4 regions of the Bradyrhizobium sp. 147 genome follow, and region 2 is predicted to be linked to each of the others. Evidence: predicted binding sites of a transcription regulator. Region 2 holds the regulator's gene; each other region holds the start of a gene.
What was found. The regulator LexA, encoded in region 2, represses DNA repair genes until DNA is damaged. The targets are predictions, from matches to a motif close to TGTTCNNNNTGTGTTCNG.

Region 1 (4,550 bases), on a different contig from region 2:
CGCCTGGATCTACGGCGCCGGCGGCATCCAATATGTATTTGCGCGCGATCCCAAGCTCGACGTCACGACCTACAAGGTTGAGGAGCACAAGGCGCGGCTGCTCGAGATCTCCACGCTGATGGACTCGACCGATCCCGACCTTAGCCGCTTCCGGATGCGCGGCGGCCGGCTGATCATGCTCGAGCACATGGCCGACTATGCGCAGAGCCCCTATGCCGGCATCCGCTATTTCGACAGCGTCGAGCGCAAGCTCGGTAAGGCGGAGACCGCGGAGTTCGCGCGGCTCTACACCGCGCCCGGGGTCGACCATGTCGGCTCCGGCGCGCCGGCCAATGTTGACATGCTGAACGTGCTGGTCGACTGGGTCGAGCAGGGCAAGGCGCCCGGCGATCTCGAAGTCGCCGAGCAGAAGGTCGAAGCGCCGTCGTTCGCGACGCTGCGCGCGATGCCGCTGTGCCGCTGGCCGGCCTGGCCTCATTACAAGTCGGGCCCGGTGACGGAGGCCTCGAGCTTCACCTGCGCGCCGTAAACGCTCAGTCCAAGCCCGCCACTTCGGTGGGTAGGCGTTATCTCGTCGCCATCGCCTGTGCGCCTCCGAGCAATTGCGCATTGAGTTTGCCGCCGGAGAACAACATGTCGTCGAGCGCCTCGTCGATGTCGGCAGACACGACGGAATTGCCACCGTCTCGCGCGAGGCTCCCTTGCGCAAGCCGTCGCATCAATTCCTTGATGAAGGCACAGCTCGTGCCCTCACTGCGGCGGGCCGCTTCTGCGATGATTGCATCGTCGAGCGGCAGCCCCTTGCCGTAGAGCCGGACCAGCTTGCCGCGGCCGGTCTCGTCCGGCAGCGGGACTTCGATGGCCTGATCGATGCGGCCCGGGCGGCCGGCGAGGGCGCCTTCGAGGTCCTCAGGCCGGTTGGTGGTCAGGACGAACAGGATGTCCGCGTCCTCCTTCAGCCCGTCCATCTCGTTGAGCAACTTGTTCAGCATGGATTCTTCGCACGGCCCCATGTCGTCGCGGTCGCGGGCGATGAGATCGACATCCTCGATAACGACCATCGACGGCTGGAGCAGCCGTGCCAGACTCATATAAGCGCCGAGAAGCCCGATTTGCTCGGCGGTGATGATCAGTGTCGTGTGCCCGGGCAAATGAGTTGCCAGATAGCGGATCGTATGGGTCTTGCCGGTGCCCGGCGGTCCGTAAAGCAAGATGCCCTTACGTGTCGACTGGCCGAGCCGGCGCAATTGATCTCGGGTGTTGACGAAAGTCAGAACGTTGCGATTGAGCAGCCGCAGGGTCTGTTCGGGCAGGATCACCTCATCGCGCGCAACCGGCGGCAGCCGATGCACCGTGATGCCGCGCGAGCGGCCGCGATAGTCGGAATCGGCGTCGAGGGACAGGATCTTGCCGCGATAGCTGCGCGCAGCTTGCACGGCCTGCTCCAGCTCGCCAAAACACTGCTGCACGAGTGCCGCGCCCGCGGTGCCTGCCGGCACGAGGATCTCGATCCGAATTCCCGGTTCTCGGCTGTATTCGCGGTGGGCACACAGCAAGACCGCGTAACGAAGGCCATCCTGCTCGCACAGCCAGAGGCCGTTATCGAGACATTTGACCGGGCTCTTCTCGCCGACATCCACGTCGGAATATTGCAGCGGAGCAATCGCGAGCGCATTGCGGCCATCGCGGAGGAGCCGTGAGATCGACAGCGTTTCGTAGCGCTGTTCTTCGTTCAGCCCGAACAGCCGGATCGACTTGCCGAACAGTCCCTCGATCGCTGCCTGGACATCGACCCGCATATGGCCGGGAAACTGGCGGATGGTGGTCACGAGATTGCTACGCGAGACGTTGGCAAAATGCCAGTCAAGCACGTCGCAAGCGTATTCGAACTCCTCTTCCGGCTCTTGCGGTGTGTTCACGGTGTCTGCTGCGCGAATGCAGTCGCTGCACAGCCAGACCGTGCGGCTCCCGATCCGAACATCGGTCTGTCCCTCAGGCTTGCCGCAGAGCTCGCAGGGGGTCTTAATCTCTTCAAGCGTGATCCTCAGCGGATGTTGGCCGAGCCAGATATATTGCTGAGCCGACTTGAACAGCGCCTCGGCGACCGATTGCGGGTACGGACCGCAAGTGGCCTTCTCCTCCCGCTCGACCCGCGCTATCACCGCGGCCGCTTCACGCTCCGATTTGCCAAAAACCTGGCGGAGCAACCCGATGACAAACTCGTCCGGCGTTTCGTCATCATTGTGAATCACGAGCTGAGCCGGCTCGCGCTCGCCGCGCGCATCCTTCGTCATGAAATGATCCTATTGCAACCAAAACGAGTGAAGAACAAATATGGAACATAAAGGAGGGCGGCCGTCAAGCGCCAACGGGTGCGTCAAATTCCCGATGGAATTTCAATGCGCCATCCCACTCGCCGCCTTCGTGCCGCGTCGGCTTGACGATCGGCACGACCGCGATCGCCATGGCCATGCCGCATCGGCAACCCCTCTTTGACAACGCGATTGGCCTCGCATTATATATTTCGTATGCGAAATAAGGAAGCCGCAGCGAGCCACCATCGCCTGATCTACCTGCTGAGCGTCGCGCAACGCCGGTTGCAGCGCTGGATGGCGGCTCGCCCCGAGAGCGAGGTCACGCCGGCGCAGGCCGGGCTGCTGTTCATTCTCGGCAAGCAGGATGGTGTGCTGATCGGCGAGGCGGGCGCGGCGCTGGATCTTGGCCCGGCCGGTATTTCCGGCCTGGTCGATCGCACGGCAGCCGCCAAACTGATCGAGCGGCGGGCCGACCACGAGGACGGGCGCGCCTGGCGGATCTGGCTGACGCCGAAGGGGCGCAGCGCGCTGGCGCAGGCGAAAGCAGGCGCGGCGGAGGTCAACGCGGCGCTGACGGAGGGATTTACGGCTGCGGAGATCGACATCGTCGCACGCTGGCTGATGAGCATTCAGGACAAGTTTCCAAGAGGAGCAGACGAATGACCGAGCACGTCCGGATCGAGAACAACAGCGGAATTCTTACCCTCACGCTGGCGCGCCCCGACAAGAAGAACGCGCTGACGGACGCGATGTACGGCAAGCTCGCCGACAGTATCGAATCCGCCGAGTTCGATCCGTCCGCTCGCGTGATCCTGATCCGCGGCGAGGGCGACATGTTCACTGCCGGCAACGACGTCGGCGAATTTGCCGCGGTTGCAGCGGGCAAGTCGGAAGGCAGCCGCAACGTCGTGCGGTTCATTCAGTCGCTGGCACGTTGCACCCGGCCGCTGGTTGCGGCGGTGCAGGGCCGCGCCGTCGGCGTCGGCACCACCATGCTGCTGCATTGCGATCTCGTCGTGCTCGCCGACAATGCGCAATTGTCGACGCCCTTCGTCAGCCTCGCGCTAGTGCCGGAAGCGGCCTCCAGCCTGTTGATGCCGGCGCGGATCGGCTACGCCCGAGCTTACGAGATGTTCGCACTTGGCGAGACCGTGCCGGCGCAGGCCGCGCTGAATGGGGCCTCGCCAACCGGGTGCTGCCGCTCGACACGCTCGATGCCGAGGCGCTTGCGCTCGCGCAGCGCCTGGCCCGCCAGCCGGCCGGTGCGCTCATCGCCACCAAGAAGCTGATGCGCAATGGCGAGGCGCTGGTTGCGCAGCTGAACGCGGAGGGCGAGCAGTTCGCGCAGCGCCTGCGTACCGCCGAAGCGCGCGAGGCATTCACTGCCTTTGCCGAGCGCCGACCGCCGGATTTCACCAGGGTTGCGTGAGGGAACGCGGCCTGCCGCAGGCGCAGCGGGCACAACCCAGGTATTCGATTAAAGCCTTAACCAAACCTTGGCATGTCGCGGTGCAAGGTGGCTGCTCGTGAAGAGTAGGCCCCCGACCCATGGCAATGTTTAAGAAATCGGTAAGCTCGCTTCTCCTGACTTTGATGGCCCTGCTGGCCGCCGGCGCGCTGGCCAGCACGGCGATCCAGATGTTCGGGGCCTTCGGCCGCTACAGCGACAGTCTGGAGACCGAACGGCTTGCGAACGCGGACAAGGCGATCTTCCAGGGCGTGCTGTCCTTGCGCAACAATCGCGGCGATGCCCAGAGCGCGCTGCTCGGCGAGGACGATCCGCGTGCCAAGCTCGGCGCCGCCGAAAAGGCAGAGCAGGCCGGCTTTGACGCCATCATCGCCGCGCTCTCCACCGTGGAATTCGGCCGGCGCGACGAGCTCGCAAACACCTTGAAGCAGCGCTGGAGCGAGGCCGCGCCGAAATTCCAGCTGTTCTACGAGGAGGCCCGGCTGCCGCGCGGCGAGCGCAAGGTGGAGCGCACCGCCGCCTGGTACGATTCCGTCACGAAGGTGATCGAGACTGCCAATCTCGCGTCCACGGCGGTGTCGAACCGCGCCTGGATGAACGATCCTTTCATCGCCCGCATGATCCAGGCTCGCCGCCTCGCCTGGCAGGTGCGCGACCGCTATGGCATCCAGTGCTCGACCCTGCGCCCGAACGTCAACAGCTCCAAGCCGCTCGACGAGACCCAGAAGCAGACCGTGGCCAGCTGGAACGGCATCGTCAGCGCCGGC
Region 2 (4,550 bases):
CTGGCATTGACGCAGCGTGGTGACGGCTTTGCGATTCAGGCGGTGAGAGCAAGAGGCACAAGCCGTCCCTGGCTGCCGGCCGGCGCCGGCGAGGGTGATTTCGACGGCAGCCTTGTGCCGAGGACGGCCGCGGCCCGCAACCGGATGCAACGCCGGCGGAGACCGACCTGCAGGTCGACGATTAGGCGCCGGACGATTAAAAACAAACGCGAAGAGTAGGTCCGGGTCCGACCGGACGTTCCGCAGCATTAAATCTTACCATCTCGCCGGCCTCGGCCGGCGATGGCAATTTCAATCCTGGCCCGACCCCGCGGGCGGGGCGGCTCAGCCAATCGGCAAGCGCGTGATCGTCGACCGGCTATCGGCGACGATCTGCGGCTTGTGCTCGCGCTCGCTGACCGGCTGCGTCACCGGCAATTGCAGCACGGTTGCGCGCTGGCCTTCGACGAGCTGCGTCACCAGCACGTATTTGCCGTCGGGGAATTCGATCGCGTCATGATGGCGGTCGGGTATGTGCGGATCGATCTTGCCGAACTTGCCGACGCGGGAGTTGATGGTGCGCGTCCAGATCCAGCGATTATCGTAACGGACGTTGTCGGCGAAGGCGAGCTCCGTTCCCGGCAGCAGGCAGACGGCCACGGTCGGATCGGCCGCGGAAGCAAAGCCGCGCGTTGAGGTGCCGCGGAACGTTGTCGACACGATCGTCTCGCCGACTTCGGCGGGGCGAGATGCAACGGCATGCAGGCTGTAGTCACACATCGGGTGCTCCTCATTCGAAGATAGCAACCCGCGCCTCCTTCGGAGGCGCAAGCCTCTATCAGAGTGGAAGCACGTAACGCTCTGCTCCGTTGTAGGCAAATCTGCGGCTGGCGTTGCCGGACGCGATCACATTATCTTTCCCGAAGCCATAGGAACAAAGCTCGCTTCAGTGCATTCGGCGGATGCGAGCGCCCGTGGCCTACGGGCGCCGACCAGGGGAATGTGGCCAGCTTCGCCGTGGCTGTCGGTCGATGGCAGTTCGGGCGTTGCGGAAATGCTCGCTCCCTGCGTGCGCTGACTTGCGTGCGTGGTGCTGCAATCGAGTTGCGAATGCTTGCGCGGCCGATCAAGCGATCAGCACGCTGCGAAGGCGCTTAAGGCGATCCTGCACATCGTAATCTCCTAAGATCTCTTCACAAGCGATGAGTGCTTGGGGCCGCATGCCGAGGATGGAGCGCCGGAGAGAGGGGCCGGATAATCTGCGCAAGACCAAAAGACTATCCAGCTGGAGCGGACCGTCGTCCGCTCCAATCGGAATCATTGGTATCGAATGACCGCTAGCTCGTCTCAGTACTTGCGGTACAGCCCGATCAGCTTGCCCTGAATCTTCACCCGGTTCGGCGGCAGGATGCGCACCTCATAGGCGGCATTGGCGGGCTCGAGCGCGATCGACGCCCCCCGGCGGCGGAAGCGCTTGAGCGTCGCTTCCTCGTCGTCGATCAGGGCCACCACGATGTCGCCGGTATCGGCGCTCTCGTTACGCTGGATCAGCGCCATGTCGCCATCGAGAATGCCAGCTTCGACCATCGAATCGCCGCGCACTTCGAGTGCGTAGTGCTCGCCTGAGCCGAGCATGTCGGGCGGCACGCTGATGGTGTGACTGCGGGTCTGCAACGCTTCGATCGGCGTGCCGGCCGCGATGCGACCCATCACGGGCACCGCAACGGGACGCTCGCCCTCGTCTGCGGAAGAACTGGAGCTCGCGCGCACCTTGCCGAGATTGCCCTCGATGACGCTCGGCGTGAAGCCGCGGCGGCTGCCGGCGGCGGCCTGGAGCTCGGGCAGCTTGATCACCTCGATGGCGCGGGCGCGGTTGGGCAGGCGGCGGATGAAGCCGCGCTCCTCGAGCGCAGTGATCAGGCGATGGATGCCCGATTTCGAGCGCAGGTCGAGCGCATCCTTCATCTCATCGAAGGAGGGCGGCACGCCGCTTTCCTTCAGACGTTCGCTGATGAACCGCAGAAGCTCGTATTGTTTGCGCGTTAACATCTCGACCAAAGTCCCCCGGTTGATGTCGTTCGATTCCGAGACGCTGAATTGGAGCGGTAGACCGCTACATGCTCGAAACAAATCATGAACGGACACTATATGTTCCATATGTGTTCCGCAACTGCTTAATTTACCGTGAACGCGGCAAAGTTCGCGGAACGCGTGTAGTGGATGCGTTCAGACGGGCAGGCGCAGCACCTCGCAAGGCGAGCCGGCCTCTGCCTTCGGAGCGAACGGTGCGCGGACGAGAAGTGCCTGTGCTGCAGCGAGATTCGCAAGCAGCGAGGAATCCTGGTGATCGACGGGAAGGGCCACCAGCGTGCCGTCGTCGCGCGTCTCCAGATGTGCGCGCAGATAGTCCGCGCGCATATCGTTTGCGTCCACATCGCGGCCGAGCACGGCGCGCTCTTGTCGGTGATGAATCACGGATCGTCCCGACAAGGCGCGAATCAGCGGCACCAGGAACAGGAAGGCGCACACGTAGGATGACACGGGATTACCCGGCAGGCCGATCACGCGCATCGCGCCGAGCCGCCCATGCATCATCGGCTTGCCCGGGCGCATCGCGATCTTCCAGAACGCCATCGCGACGCCTTCGTCCCTCAGCGCCTGCTGGACCAGATCGTGGTCGCCGACCGACGCGCCGCCGCTCGTGACCAGGATCTCGGCGCCGCTCTCGCGGGCGCGGCGGATGCCGGCAGTGGTGGCCTCCAGCGTATCGGCGACAATGCCAAGGTCGATGGTATCGGCCCCCTCGCTGCGGGCGAGCGCGTGCAGGGCGTAGCCGTTGGAATAGACGATCTGGCCGCGACCGGGCGTGGTTCCCGGCATTACCAGTTCGTCGCCGGTGGCGAGGATCGCGACCTTCGGACGGCGGCAGACGGCAAGCTGCGGATGATTCATGGCGGCGGCGAGTGCGAGATCGCGCTCGGTGAGACGGGTTCCCTTGCGCAGGAGCAGGTCGCCTTCGGAGAAGTCGACGCCCGCGGGGCGGATGTGGCGGCCGGCAATGGCGGCTTCCTTGATCGTGATGCGCTTGCCGTCCGCAACCGTGTCCTCCTGGATCACGACTGCGTCGGCACCGTTGGGAATGACGCCGCCGGTGAAGATCCGCACGGCTTCGCCGGGGCCCAGCGTTCCCGCGAATGGACGACCCGCCGCCACCTCGCCAATCAAGGTGAGCGCACTATCGAGCTTTGTTGCATCGCTCGCGCGCACCGCGTAGCCGTCCATCGCCGACATTGCTTCCGGCGGCTGTGTGCGCAGCGCCGCGACATCGCGTGCGAGCACGCGATGATAGGCCTCGTTGAGGGAAACCATCGCTTCAGGCAGCGGCTCCGCACCTGCCAGCACCGCGGCAAGCGCGTCAGAAACCGGCATCAAGGCCAAGGGCGGAAACTCCTGCTGAGCATATCGGCAATGGGCGGCGAAAGTTCTAGCCGAGTGCAGGCGTGAGGCAAAGGCGCCGACAGGATGATTTATCCTGCGTGATCTCCGTCATGAAGAATCGTGCGCAGACCGGTCACGGCATGATCCGGAAGGCGAGACAGACCGGTACGAGGATAGCCATGGCGAGGACGACAAGGATGAGCGCCACGGCCAGCATCGGATCAACTCTGCGTCTGTTCGCCCGAACTGACGCCGGCTGTCACGTCCGGAGCTTTGGGGCTTTGATCCTTGTCCGGCAGCGGATCGGCCTGCGACTTTAGGTCGGCGGCCTTGCTGATCAGCTTGGCGGAGAGGCGCGAATCCGAGGTGGTCTTGGCGAATTCGAGCAGCAAGGAGGCTTGCTTTGTGAGGTAGGCTTTGCCCAGCACGAGAATAAGTCCGATGTAGACGTCCCAACGGACTCATAGAGTCCGGAGGGAGGTATTCCGTTCCCGGAACTCTGTACAAAAATGTACAAAGTGAATTGGTCCCTACCCGAGCGGATTTGGGTGCCCGGAACCCGACCCGATCCGGTCGGCATCGGTGGTCAAATTCCCAACCCTAGCAAGGCCTTGCCGACATCACCGGGCGAGGTGACATGCACCGCCGTCAGTCCACGCGCTCGCGCCCCCTCGATGTTCTCGGCAAGGTCGTCGAAGAAGACGATTCGGCTGGCTGGCAGGCCGATCGCCGCCACGACATGATCGAACGCCTCTGCATCCGGTTTGCGCAGGCCGATGCTGGACGACAGATAGAGCTCGCGGAAATGCCCGAGCACCCCGGCATATTCCTTCGAGAAATAGTCGACATGTGGCCGGTTGGTGTTGGAGAAGGCATATAGCGGCACCTGCTTCGCCGCGCGCGGCAAGAGCTCGGCGATCTCAGGCATCTCGCCGGCGAAGATCGCGTTCCATCCCTCCAGAAATTGCGCGTCGGAAATGCCGATCCCGAGCGATGAACGCAGCGATTGGAAATAATCCTCGTCGCTGATCTTGCCGACCTCGTGCAGCCGGTAGGCCTCGTCACGCACATAGCGTGCGACGATGGCCTCGGGCTGGCAGCCCGCATGCCCCGCCCAGCAGGCGATCGCCTTG
Region 3 (4,550 bases), on a different contig from region 2:
GACGTTGACGACGCGGATCTTCAACTCGGGCAGCGCCTTGCGCAGCAGGTCGACGGCGGCGAGCGTCTCCAGTGTCGGCACGTCGCCCGCGCAGGCCATCACGACGTCGGGCTCTGCGTTTGCCTCCTCCGTGCCCGCCCAGCTCCAGATGCCGATGCCGGCGTCGCAATGCGTAGCCGCCTCCTGCATCGACAGCCATTGCGGCGCCGGCTGCTTGCCCGCGACAATGACGTTGATGCGGTTGTAGGTGCGCAGGCAATGATCGACGATCCACAACAGCGTGTTGGTATCAGGCGGGAAATAGATGCGGACGATGTCAGCCTTCTTGTTGGCGACGAGATCGACGAAACCAGGATCCTGATGGCTAAAGCCGTTGTGATCCTGGCGCCAGACATGCGAGGTCAAGAGATAGTTGAGCGAGGCGATCGGGCGGCGCCATGGCAGATCGCGCGTCACCTTCAGCCATTTGGCGTGCTGGTTGAACATGGAATCGACGATGTGGATGAAGGCCTCGTAGCAGGAGAAGAAGCCGTGCCTGCCGGTGAGCAGATAGCCTTCGAGCCAGCCTTGACAGAGATGCTCGCTCAGGACCTCCATCACGCGGCCGTCCTGCGCGAGATGCACGTCGTAAGGTTCGGTTGGCTCCATCCAGACGCGTTCGGTTGCCTCGAACACCGCGTCTAACCGGTTTGATGCCGTCTCGTCCGGGCCCATGATGCGGAAATTGCGCGCCTCGGCGTTCAGGCGAACGACGTCGCGCAGAAATTTGCCGAGCTCGCGTGTGGCTTCCGCCACGACACCGCCGGGCTGCGGTACCTCGACAGCGAAGCTGCGGAAGTCCGGCAGCTTCAGCTCCTTCTTCAACAGCCCGCCATTGGCATGCGGATTGGTGCCCATTCGCCGCTGGCCTTCGGGCGCGAGCGCCTGAAGCTCGGGAATCAGCGCTCCGCTGGGGTCGAACAGCTTGTCCGGCTCATAGCTGCGCATCCAGTCTTCGAGCACCTTCAGATGCGCCGGATTCTCGCGGCAGCTCGCAACGGGCACCTGATGCGCGCGCCAAAAACCTTCGACCTTCTTGCCGTCAACCTCCTTCGGGCCGGTCCAGCCCTTGGGACTGCGCAGCACGATCATCGGCCAGCGCGGTCGCTCGACGCCTTTGCGCCCGTCGCGGGCGTGCTGCTGGATCGAGCGGATGCTGACGAGCGCGACGTCTAGCGCATCCGCCATGGCCTGGAGCATCAATTTGGGATCGTCGCCTTCGACGAACAGCGGCTCATGGCCGAGCCCGCGGAAGAGCTCGCGGATCTCTTCGTTGCGCATCCGCCCGAGCACAGTGGGGTTGGCGATCTTGTAGCCGTTGAGGTGCAGGATCGGCAGCACCGCGCCGTCATGGGCGGGGTTCAAGAACTTGTTCGAGTGCCACGACGCCGCTAGCGGGCCGGTTTCGGCCTCGCCGTCGCCGACGACGCAGGCGACGATGAGGTCGGGATTGTCGAATGCCGCGCCATAGGCGTGCACCAGCGCATAGCCGAGCTCGCCGCCCTCGTGGATCGAGCCCGGCGTTTCCGGCGCCGCGTGGCTCGGAATGCCGCCTGGGAAGGAGAACTGCCTGAACAGCTTGCGCAATCCCTCAGTATCGCGCGCGATGTCGGGATAGATCTCGCTGTAGCTGCCTTCCAGATAGGTGTTTGCAACCATGCCCGGGCCGCCATGGCCGGGACCGCAGACGTAGATCACGTTGAGGTCGAGCGCACGGATGACCCGATTGAGATGGGCATAGATGAAGTTCAAGCCGGGCGTCGTGCCCCAATGGCCGAGCAGGCGCGGCTTGATGTGCTCGGGTCGCAGCGGCTCGCGCAGCAGCGGATTGTCGAGGAGATAAATTTGCCCGACGGAGAGGTAGTTGGCGGCACGCCAGTAGCGATCGAGGAGATCGAGTTCGCTGCTCGCGGCGCGCAGTTGTCGTTGATTTGTCATGTTCTTGCCGACCTTCACCCAGCGATCGTCACCAACATTGTTCCGGCGCGATTGATCCCTTCGCCATGAAACGGGATCGCCGCCCGCCGGTGTTGCGTCAGGTCAAGGGCGCGCGCCCGAAGTTTGGGCAGCGCTACTGTGCATGGGGTTGTTTTCGCGTTTTTGCTCTTGTTCTTGATTTGTTCCGGGCGCATGCTATGTTGGCTTCATGAGTCGAGCATCTTCTCGTGCCCTCAAGCACCCGCCGGTTACGGCGCCCTCCGAGCCGGCGGGTGCGCCTTCTGATTTTCCTGCCGATTTTCCCGAGCTTGGCGTTGCCATCGACCGCGCACGCAGGCGAGGGCGGGGCGCCCAGTCCAACGCGAGCGGCCGTTACGAGGCCGAGGCCCGCGTCGCCTTCGACGATGGCTGGCAGAGCCTGGAGGAACTGCCTCCGTTCAAGACCACGGTCGGGATCGATACCTCGCGCAAGGTGATCACCCGCAACGATTCCCCCGACATCGGTTTCGACCGCTCGATCAATCCCTATCGCGGCTGCGAGCACGGCTGCGTCTATTGCTTCGCGCGGCCGACGCACGCCTATCTCGGCCTGTCTCCCGGGCTCGACTTCGAGTCAAAACTGTTTGCCAAACCCGAGGCGCCGGCGCTGCTCGAGAAGGAGCTCGCTGCCAGCGGCTACGAGCCGCGGATGATCGCGATCGGCACCAACACCGATCCCTATCAGCCGATCGAGCGCGAGCGAAAGATCATGCGAGGCATCCTAGAGGTGCTGGAGCGCGCCGGGCATCCCGTCGGCATCGTCACCAAATCGGCGCTGGTGGTGCGCGATATCGACATTCTCGCGCGGATGGCCAAGCGTAACCTCGCCAAGGTCGCGATCTCGGTTACCTCGCTCGATCCGAAGCTCGCGCGCACCATGGAGCCGCGGGCGGCGACGCCACCGAAGCGACTGGAAGCGCTCAAGCAGCTCTCGGAGGCGGGCATTCCGACGACGGTGATGGTCGCGCCCGTGATCCCCGCGCTGAACGATTCCGAGATCGAGCGCATTCTTGATGCCGCAGCCCATGCCGGCGTCAAGGAAGCCTCCTACGTGCTGCTGCGGCTGCCGCTCGAGGTCCGCGATCTGTTCCGCGAATGGCTGATGGCGAATTATCCAGACCGCTACCGCCACGTCTTCACGCTGATCCGCGACATGCGCGGCGGCCGCGACTACGATGCGAAATGGGGCGAGCGGATGAAGGGGACCGGCCCGATGGCCTGGACCATCGGCCGTCGCTTCGAGATCGCCTGCGACCGGCTCGGCCTCAACAAGCGGCGCTCCAAGCTGACCACCGATCACTTCGCGCGGCCGAAGCGGAACGGCGATCAGCTCAGCCTGTTGTGATCGCGAAGTGGACGAGGCGTAGCATGAGTGAGGAAGCCACCGTGCCGGTGCCGCGGCTGACCGTCGTCACGCTCGGTGTCAGCGACATCCGCGCCAGCATCGCCTTTTACGAGGCGCTCGGTTTCTCGCGCCTGCTCAAGGCGACCGGTGAGGCGGTCGCATTCTACGACACCGGTGGTCCGGTGCTCGCCTTGTATCCCTGGGATCAGCTCGCCGCCGACGCCGGGTTGCCGGACAATCCAAGACCGCCGGCATTTCGTGGGATGACGCTCGCCTGGAACTGCCGGACGCGCGAGGAGGTCGATACGGTGCTGGCTTTCGCTGTCGACAAGGGTGCAGCGCTGCTGAAAGCGGCGCACGAGACCGGTTACGGCGGCTATTCCGGCTATTTCACCGATCCCGATGGCCACCCCTGGGAAGTCGTGATCGCACCCGGCATCGAGGTGGGCGAGGACCGACGGGTGCATTTGGCGGAATAGGGCGGCCCACCTGAATAACGGGAATTGTCTCGGGTTCCAGGTTGCGCTGGCGAAGCCGCTTGCGCACGATCCCCACCATGATTCGGGACAAGTCCGCCAAGAAGCCGGCCAAAGACACGCCTAAAAAAGACGGTGCGAAGAAAGCTGCGCCTGCCAACACGTCGGAAGGCAAGGCGTCGCAAGCCAAGGCTCCGCAAGCCAAGTCGTCGGAAACCAAGGCGTCGGAGGTTCAGGCTTTAACCGGCAAAAGCGCCGGCCGGAAAGGCATCATTGCCGTGGCCCCGCCGAGCTTCCGTCGTGAGCGCGCGCTGATCAAGCGCGGCGTCTGGCCGGTCGCAGGCTGCGACGAGGCCGGTCGCGGACCGCTCGCCGGCCCCGTGGTGGCGGCGGCGGTGATCCTTGATCCCGACCGCATTCCCCGTGGCATCGATGATTCCAAGCGCCTGACGGCCGAGGAGCGCGAAAAACTGTTCGACAAGATCTGCGCCACCGCGCAGGTCTCGGTCGCGGTGGCTTCGCCCGCGCGGATCGACCGCGACAACATCCTGCGTGCTTCGCTATGGGCGCTGAAGCGCGCGGTGGTGGCGCTGCCCGAGGCGCCGCGCCACGTCTTCGTCGACGGCCGCGACCGGCTCGATACGGAATGCGACTGCGAGGCCGTGATCGGTGGTGACGGCATCGTGCTGTCGATCGCGGCCGCCTCCATCGTT
Region 4 (4,550 bases), on a different contig from region 2:
CGCGCATTTTCGCTGACGTCCACAAGCTCGGTCCAGGCGCCGGGAAACGGCGACAGGCCATGGATGTGGCGCAGCACCGCGCGTGCGGGTTTGGTCCAATCGATCCGCCCCTCGGCCTTGTCGATCTTAGCGGCATAGGTGACACCGTCCTCGCTCTGCTTTTTGAGCTGGAGCCCGCCGCGTGCGAGCGCCGCCATCGCGCGCACCATCAAATCGGCACCTAACCGGGACAGGCGATCGTGCAGATCGGCCGCGGTCATGCTGTCGGTGATCGCGATGCGCTCGGCCATGGCGACGTCGCCGGTATCTAAGCCGACATCCATCTTCATCACCATCACGCCGCTTTCGGCATCGCCCGCCATGATGGCGCGGTTGATCGGCGCGGCGCCGCGCCAGCGCGGCAAGAGCGAAGCGTGCAGATTGTAGCAGCCGAGCTTCGGCGCATCGAGGATCGCCTGCGGCAGGATCATGCCATAGGCGACGACGACGGCGGCATCGGCATCGAAGGCGCGAAACTCGTCGAGCGCTTCCGGCGTCCTCAACGTCTTCGGCGTCAGCACGTGAACGCCGAGTTTTCGCGCGGCTTCTTCAACCGGAGTGGGCTGCAATTGCAGGCCGCGCCGTCCGCCCGGCTTCGGCGCGCGGGTGTAGACGGCGGCGATCTCGTGGCCATGCGCGACCAGCTCGAGCAGCGTCGGCACGGAGAAATCGGGCGTGCCCATGAAGATCAGGCGGAGGGGCATGTGGAAGACCTGCGAAAGGCGCAATCCCGTGACAGTCATTCCGGGGCGGCGCGAAGAGCCGAACCCGGAATCTCGAGGTTCCGGGTTCGATGGTTCGCATCGCCCTGGAACGACAGAAAGCCTACTCTACCCCGCGCGCTTGGCGGCCTTCTCGAACTTCTTCATGACGCGGTCGCGCTTCAGCTTCGACAGGTAGTCGACAAACAGGACGCCGTTGAGATGATCGATCTCGTGCTGGATGCAGGTGGCATAGAGGCCTTCGGCATCCTCTTCGTGCAGCTTGCCGTCGAGATCGGTGAAGCGCACGCGCACCTTCGCCGGGCGCTCGACCTCCTCGTAATATTCGGGGATCGAGAGGCAGCCTTCCTCGTACACTGAAAGTTCCTCCGAGGAGGAGAGAATCTCCGGATTGATGAAGACGCGCGGCTCGTGCCTGGTCTCGCCGTCCTCGTCGCGCTTGGCGAGGTCCATGGTGATCAGCCGCAGCGGCTGCGCGACCTGGATCGCGGCGAGGCCAATGCCAGGCGCGTCGTACATGGTCTCGAACATGTCGTCGGCAAGCTTGCGGATCTCCGACGTGACCTTCTCGATCGGCTTGGAGACCAAACGCAGCTGCTTGTCGGGCAGGATGATGATTTCTCTTAGGGCCATGGCCGCGATTTAAGCTGCGTGTCGGGTGCGGTCAATCCGGCGCGGAACTCCGTTAACCCTCCGCTAACCATAAAACTTCAGATTTCGTTAACCATAAGAATCAACGGGACTTTGGCCATAGACGTTCGCTATTCGTTCGTGGAGCCCGGCGAATCGGCTAGAAGGGTCGGCATGAACGAGATCATCTTCGTGCTCGGCGACTGGCCGGTGCGCACCATCGACGCGCTGATCGGCTTCGGCGCCCTCGTCCTCATCCTGCTGGTGGTGATTGCCGTGGTGATCGCGCGCTCCGGGCGGCGCGGCGCGGAACTCGCGATGGCCAATGCCATCCGTGCCGACGAGCTCGAGGAGCGCGTGAGCGAGGTGCTGCGGGCGCAGAGCGAGGCTTCGGGCCGGGTCGACGCCATGACCCAGGCGCTGGCCGGCCGCCAGGCCGAGATGGCACGGGCGGTCAATGAGCGGCTGGATTCGGTGACGCATCGCGTCGGCCAGTCCATGGAACACTCCACCCGCAACACCATGGAGAGCCTGCGCGCGCTGCATGAGCGGCTCGGCATCATCGACAGCGCGCACAAGAACCTCACCGACCTCACCACCCAGGTGACGACCCTGCGCGACGTGCTCGCCAACAAGCAGTCGCGCGGCGCCTTCGGCCAGGCGCGGATGGAGGCGATTGTCCAGGACGGTCTTCCAAAGGGGTCCTACGAGTTCCAGTTCACGCTCTCGACCGGCAAGCGGCCGGATTGCGTCGTGTTCCTGCCCGACCAGCGCCCGCTCTGCATCGATGCAAAATTTCCGCTGGAGGCGGTGACGGCCCTGCACGATGCCCGCACCGACGAGGAGCGGCGGATTGCCACGCAGCGGCTACGCGGCGACGTGATGAAGCACGTCAGCGACATCGCCGAAAAATACCTCGTCACGGGCGAGACCCAGGAGATGGCGCTGATGTTCGTGCCGTCGGAATCGGTCTATGCCGAGATCCATGACGGCTTTGACGACGTGATCCAGAAAGCGTACCGCGCTCGCGTGGTGCTGGTGTCGCCGTCGCTTTTGATGCTCGCGATCCAGGTGATGCAGCAGATCATGAAGGACGCGCGCATGCGCGACGCAGCCGACCAGATCCGCACCGAGGTTATCAAGCTCGGCGACGATTTGAGTCGTCTGCGCGACCGAGTGCTGAAACTGCAAAAGCATTTCTCCGACGTCAACGAGGACGTCCGCCAGGTTCTGATCTCGGCCGACAAGATCGAAAAGCGCGCCGGACGTATCGAGGAGCTCGATTTCAGCAAGAGCGATGCCCCCGATGCCCCACGGCTGGTAGCGACGGGCGCGGGCGAGGTGTTCCCGAGGAAGCTGCAGGCAGGGGAGTGAGATTTGGGGCACACTGTCATGCCCCGCGCAGGGGGCATCCTGTACGCCGCGGCAATCGTGGTTGAGCCGAGGCGCTGGTGATTACTGGATCGTCCGCCTTCGCGGACGATGACAGCAGTAGGGGTGTCGCATGAGTGCACGCCATTACTACGTCTACATTCTCGCCAGCAAAATTGGCGCAACGCTCTATATCGGCGTGACAAATGACCTCATCCGCCGGGTCGCAGAGCACAGATCAAAAACTCGTCGAGAGCTTCACGGAAAAGTACGACGTCGCAAGGCTGTCTACTTTGAGCAGTTCGATGATCCCGAGAACGCAATAAAGCGCGAGAAGCGCCTTAAGAAGTGGAACAGGGCCTGGAAGATCCGGCTGATTGAGCAGCACAACCCGAACTGGGATGACTTGTATCCCGGAATAGCCGGGCTGCCATAAGGTCGTCATGCCCCGCGAAGGCGGGGCATCCAGTACGCCGCGGCGGTCCTATTGGATCGAGACGCTGGTGGATACTGGATCGTCCGCCTTCGCGGACGATGACAGCGGAGAGGGCGACGACACCTCCCTTGTGGCGGCCAGAATCTGCTAACACCTCCGCATGACCGCACCCGACGCGACCTCCTCCGCCGGCGCTGCCGCCGCCTCTTGGCGTGACAGCCTTGCCGTGTACCTGCAACCGCGGGTGCTGATCGTGCTGTTCCTCGGCTTCTCATCCGGCCTGCCGCTGGCGCTGTCGGGCTCGACGCTGCTGGTGTGGATGCGCGAGGCCGGAGTCGATCTCAAGACCATCGGGCTGTTTGCGCTGGTCGGCACGCCCTACACGCTGAAATTTTTGTGGGCGCCATTGGTGGATGCGATGCATGTGCCGCTGTTCACCCGCGCCTTCGGGCGGCGGCGTGGCTGGCTCTTGTTCTCGCAGATGTTGCTGATCATCGCCATCCTGCTGCTGGCGCTCACCGATCCCGCGCGCTCGCCGTTCTACGTCGCGCTCGGCGCGCTGCTGGTCGCAACCATGTCCTCGACCCAGGACATCGTGGTCGATGCCTTCCGTGTCGAGAGCTTGCCCGAGAGCGAGCAGGCAGCCGGCATGGCCGCTTATGTCGCGGCCTATCGCATCGGCATGCTGGTCTCGACCGCGGGCGCGCTGTTCATCGTCTCCGGCTTCGAGGGCACCGGCATTAGCCGGCAATCGGCCTGGATGTGGGGCTATGTGGTGATGGCGGCGATGGTGCTGATTGGCACCATCACGGCGCTCCTCGCAACCGAGCCCGAGCAATCGGTGCGGGCGGAAGCTGCGACAAAGGCCGAGACCGCGTTCGCGCGCGTGCTGCGCGCCGCGATCGGGGCGTTCTCGGAATTCCTGTCGCGGAAAGACGCGCTCGCCGCGCTCGCCTTCGTCGTTCTGTTCAAGTTCACCGACGCGTTCTCCGGCACGATGACCGCGCCGTTCGTGATCGACCTCGGCTTTTCCCGCAACGATTATGCGGCGATCGTGAAGGGGGTCGGGCTCGCCGCGACGTTGCTCGGCGGCTTTGCCGGCGGTTTTGTCGCGCGGCGTTATTCGCTCGCGACCAGCCTGTGGATCGGCGGCGTGGTGCAGGCACTCGCCAACCTTTCGTTCTCCTGGCTGGCGTTCGTCGGCACCAGCCAATGGGCGCTCGCCTTCGCCATCACGGCTGAGAACTTCACCAGCGCCATCGGCACCGTGATCTTCGTCGCCTATCTCTCCGCCCTGTGCAAGAACCCGTTGCACACGGCGACGCAATACGCGCTGCTCACCGCGCTCGCGG

Region 1: a site for LexA is predicted at 2,325-2,342, ahead of IVA87_RS21690 (ATP-dependent Clp protease adaptor ClpS). Genes of this name have one in related genera too.
Region 3: a site for LexA is predicted at 2,147-2,164, ahead of IVA87_RS05980 (PA0069 family radical SAM protein). Genes of this name have one in related genera too.
Region 4: a site for LexA is predicted at 1,517-1,534, ahead of rmuC (DNA recombination protein RmuC). Genes of this name have one in related genera too.

Annotation. Positions count from the first base shown of each region.
Region 1 covers NZ_JADPKL010000089.1:122,093-126,642, forward strand. The annotation lists gene IVA87_RS21685 (tannase/feruloyl esterase family alpha/beta hydrolase) at 1-529, shown strand, start outside; gene IVA87_RS21690 (ATP-dependent Clp protease adaptor ClpS) at 567-2,294, opposite strand; gene IVA87_RS21695 (MarR family winged helix-turn-helix transcriptional regulator) at 2,529-2,978, shown strand; partial or broken gene IVA87_RS21700 (enoyl-CoA hydratase) at 2,975-3,744, shown strand; gene IVA87_RS21705 (methyl-accepting chemotaxis protein) at 3,864-4,550, shown strand, end outside.
Region 2 covers NZ_JADPKL010000099.1:38,338-42,887, forward strand. The annotation lists partial or broken gene IVA87_RS25985 (ComEC/Rec2 family competence protein) at 1-185, shown strand, start outside; gene IVA87_RS25990 (hypothetical protein) at 325-759, opposite strand; gene lexA (transcriptional repressor LexA) at 1,327-2,028, opposite strand; gene glp (gephyrin-like molybdotransferase Glp) at 2,206-3,417, opposite strand; gene IVA87_RS26005 (hypothetical protein) at 3,639-3,845, opposite strand; gene IVA87_RS26010 (HAD family phosphatase) at 4,004-4,550, opposite strand, start outside.
Region 3 covers NZ_JADPKL010000024.1:90,161-94,710, forward strand. The annotation lists gene IVA87_RS05975 (phosphoketolase family protein) at 1-1,977, opposite strand, end outside; gene IVA87_RS05980 (PA0069 family radical SAM protein) at 2,186-3,361, shown strand; gene IVA87_RS05985 (VOC family protein) at 3,385-3,840, shown strand; gene IVA87_RS05990 (ribonuclease HII) at 3,918-4,550, shown strand, end outside.
Region 4 covers NZ_JADPKL010000089.1:84,238-88,787, reverse strand. The annotation lists gene fmt (methionyl-tRNA formyltransferase) at 1-743, opposite strand, end outside; gene def (peptide deformylase) at 870-1,394, opposite strand; gene rmuC (DNA recombination protein RmuC) at 1,566-2,765, shown strand; gene IVA87_RS21480 (GIY-YIG nuclease family protein) at 2,896-3,198, shown strand; gene IVA87_RS21475 (MFS transporter) at 3,359-4,550, shown strand, end outside.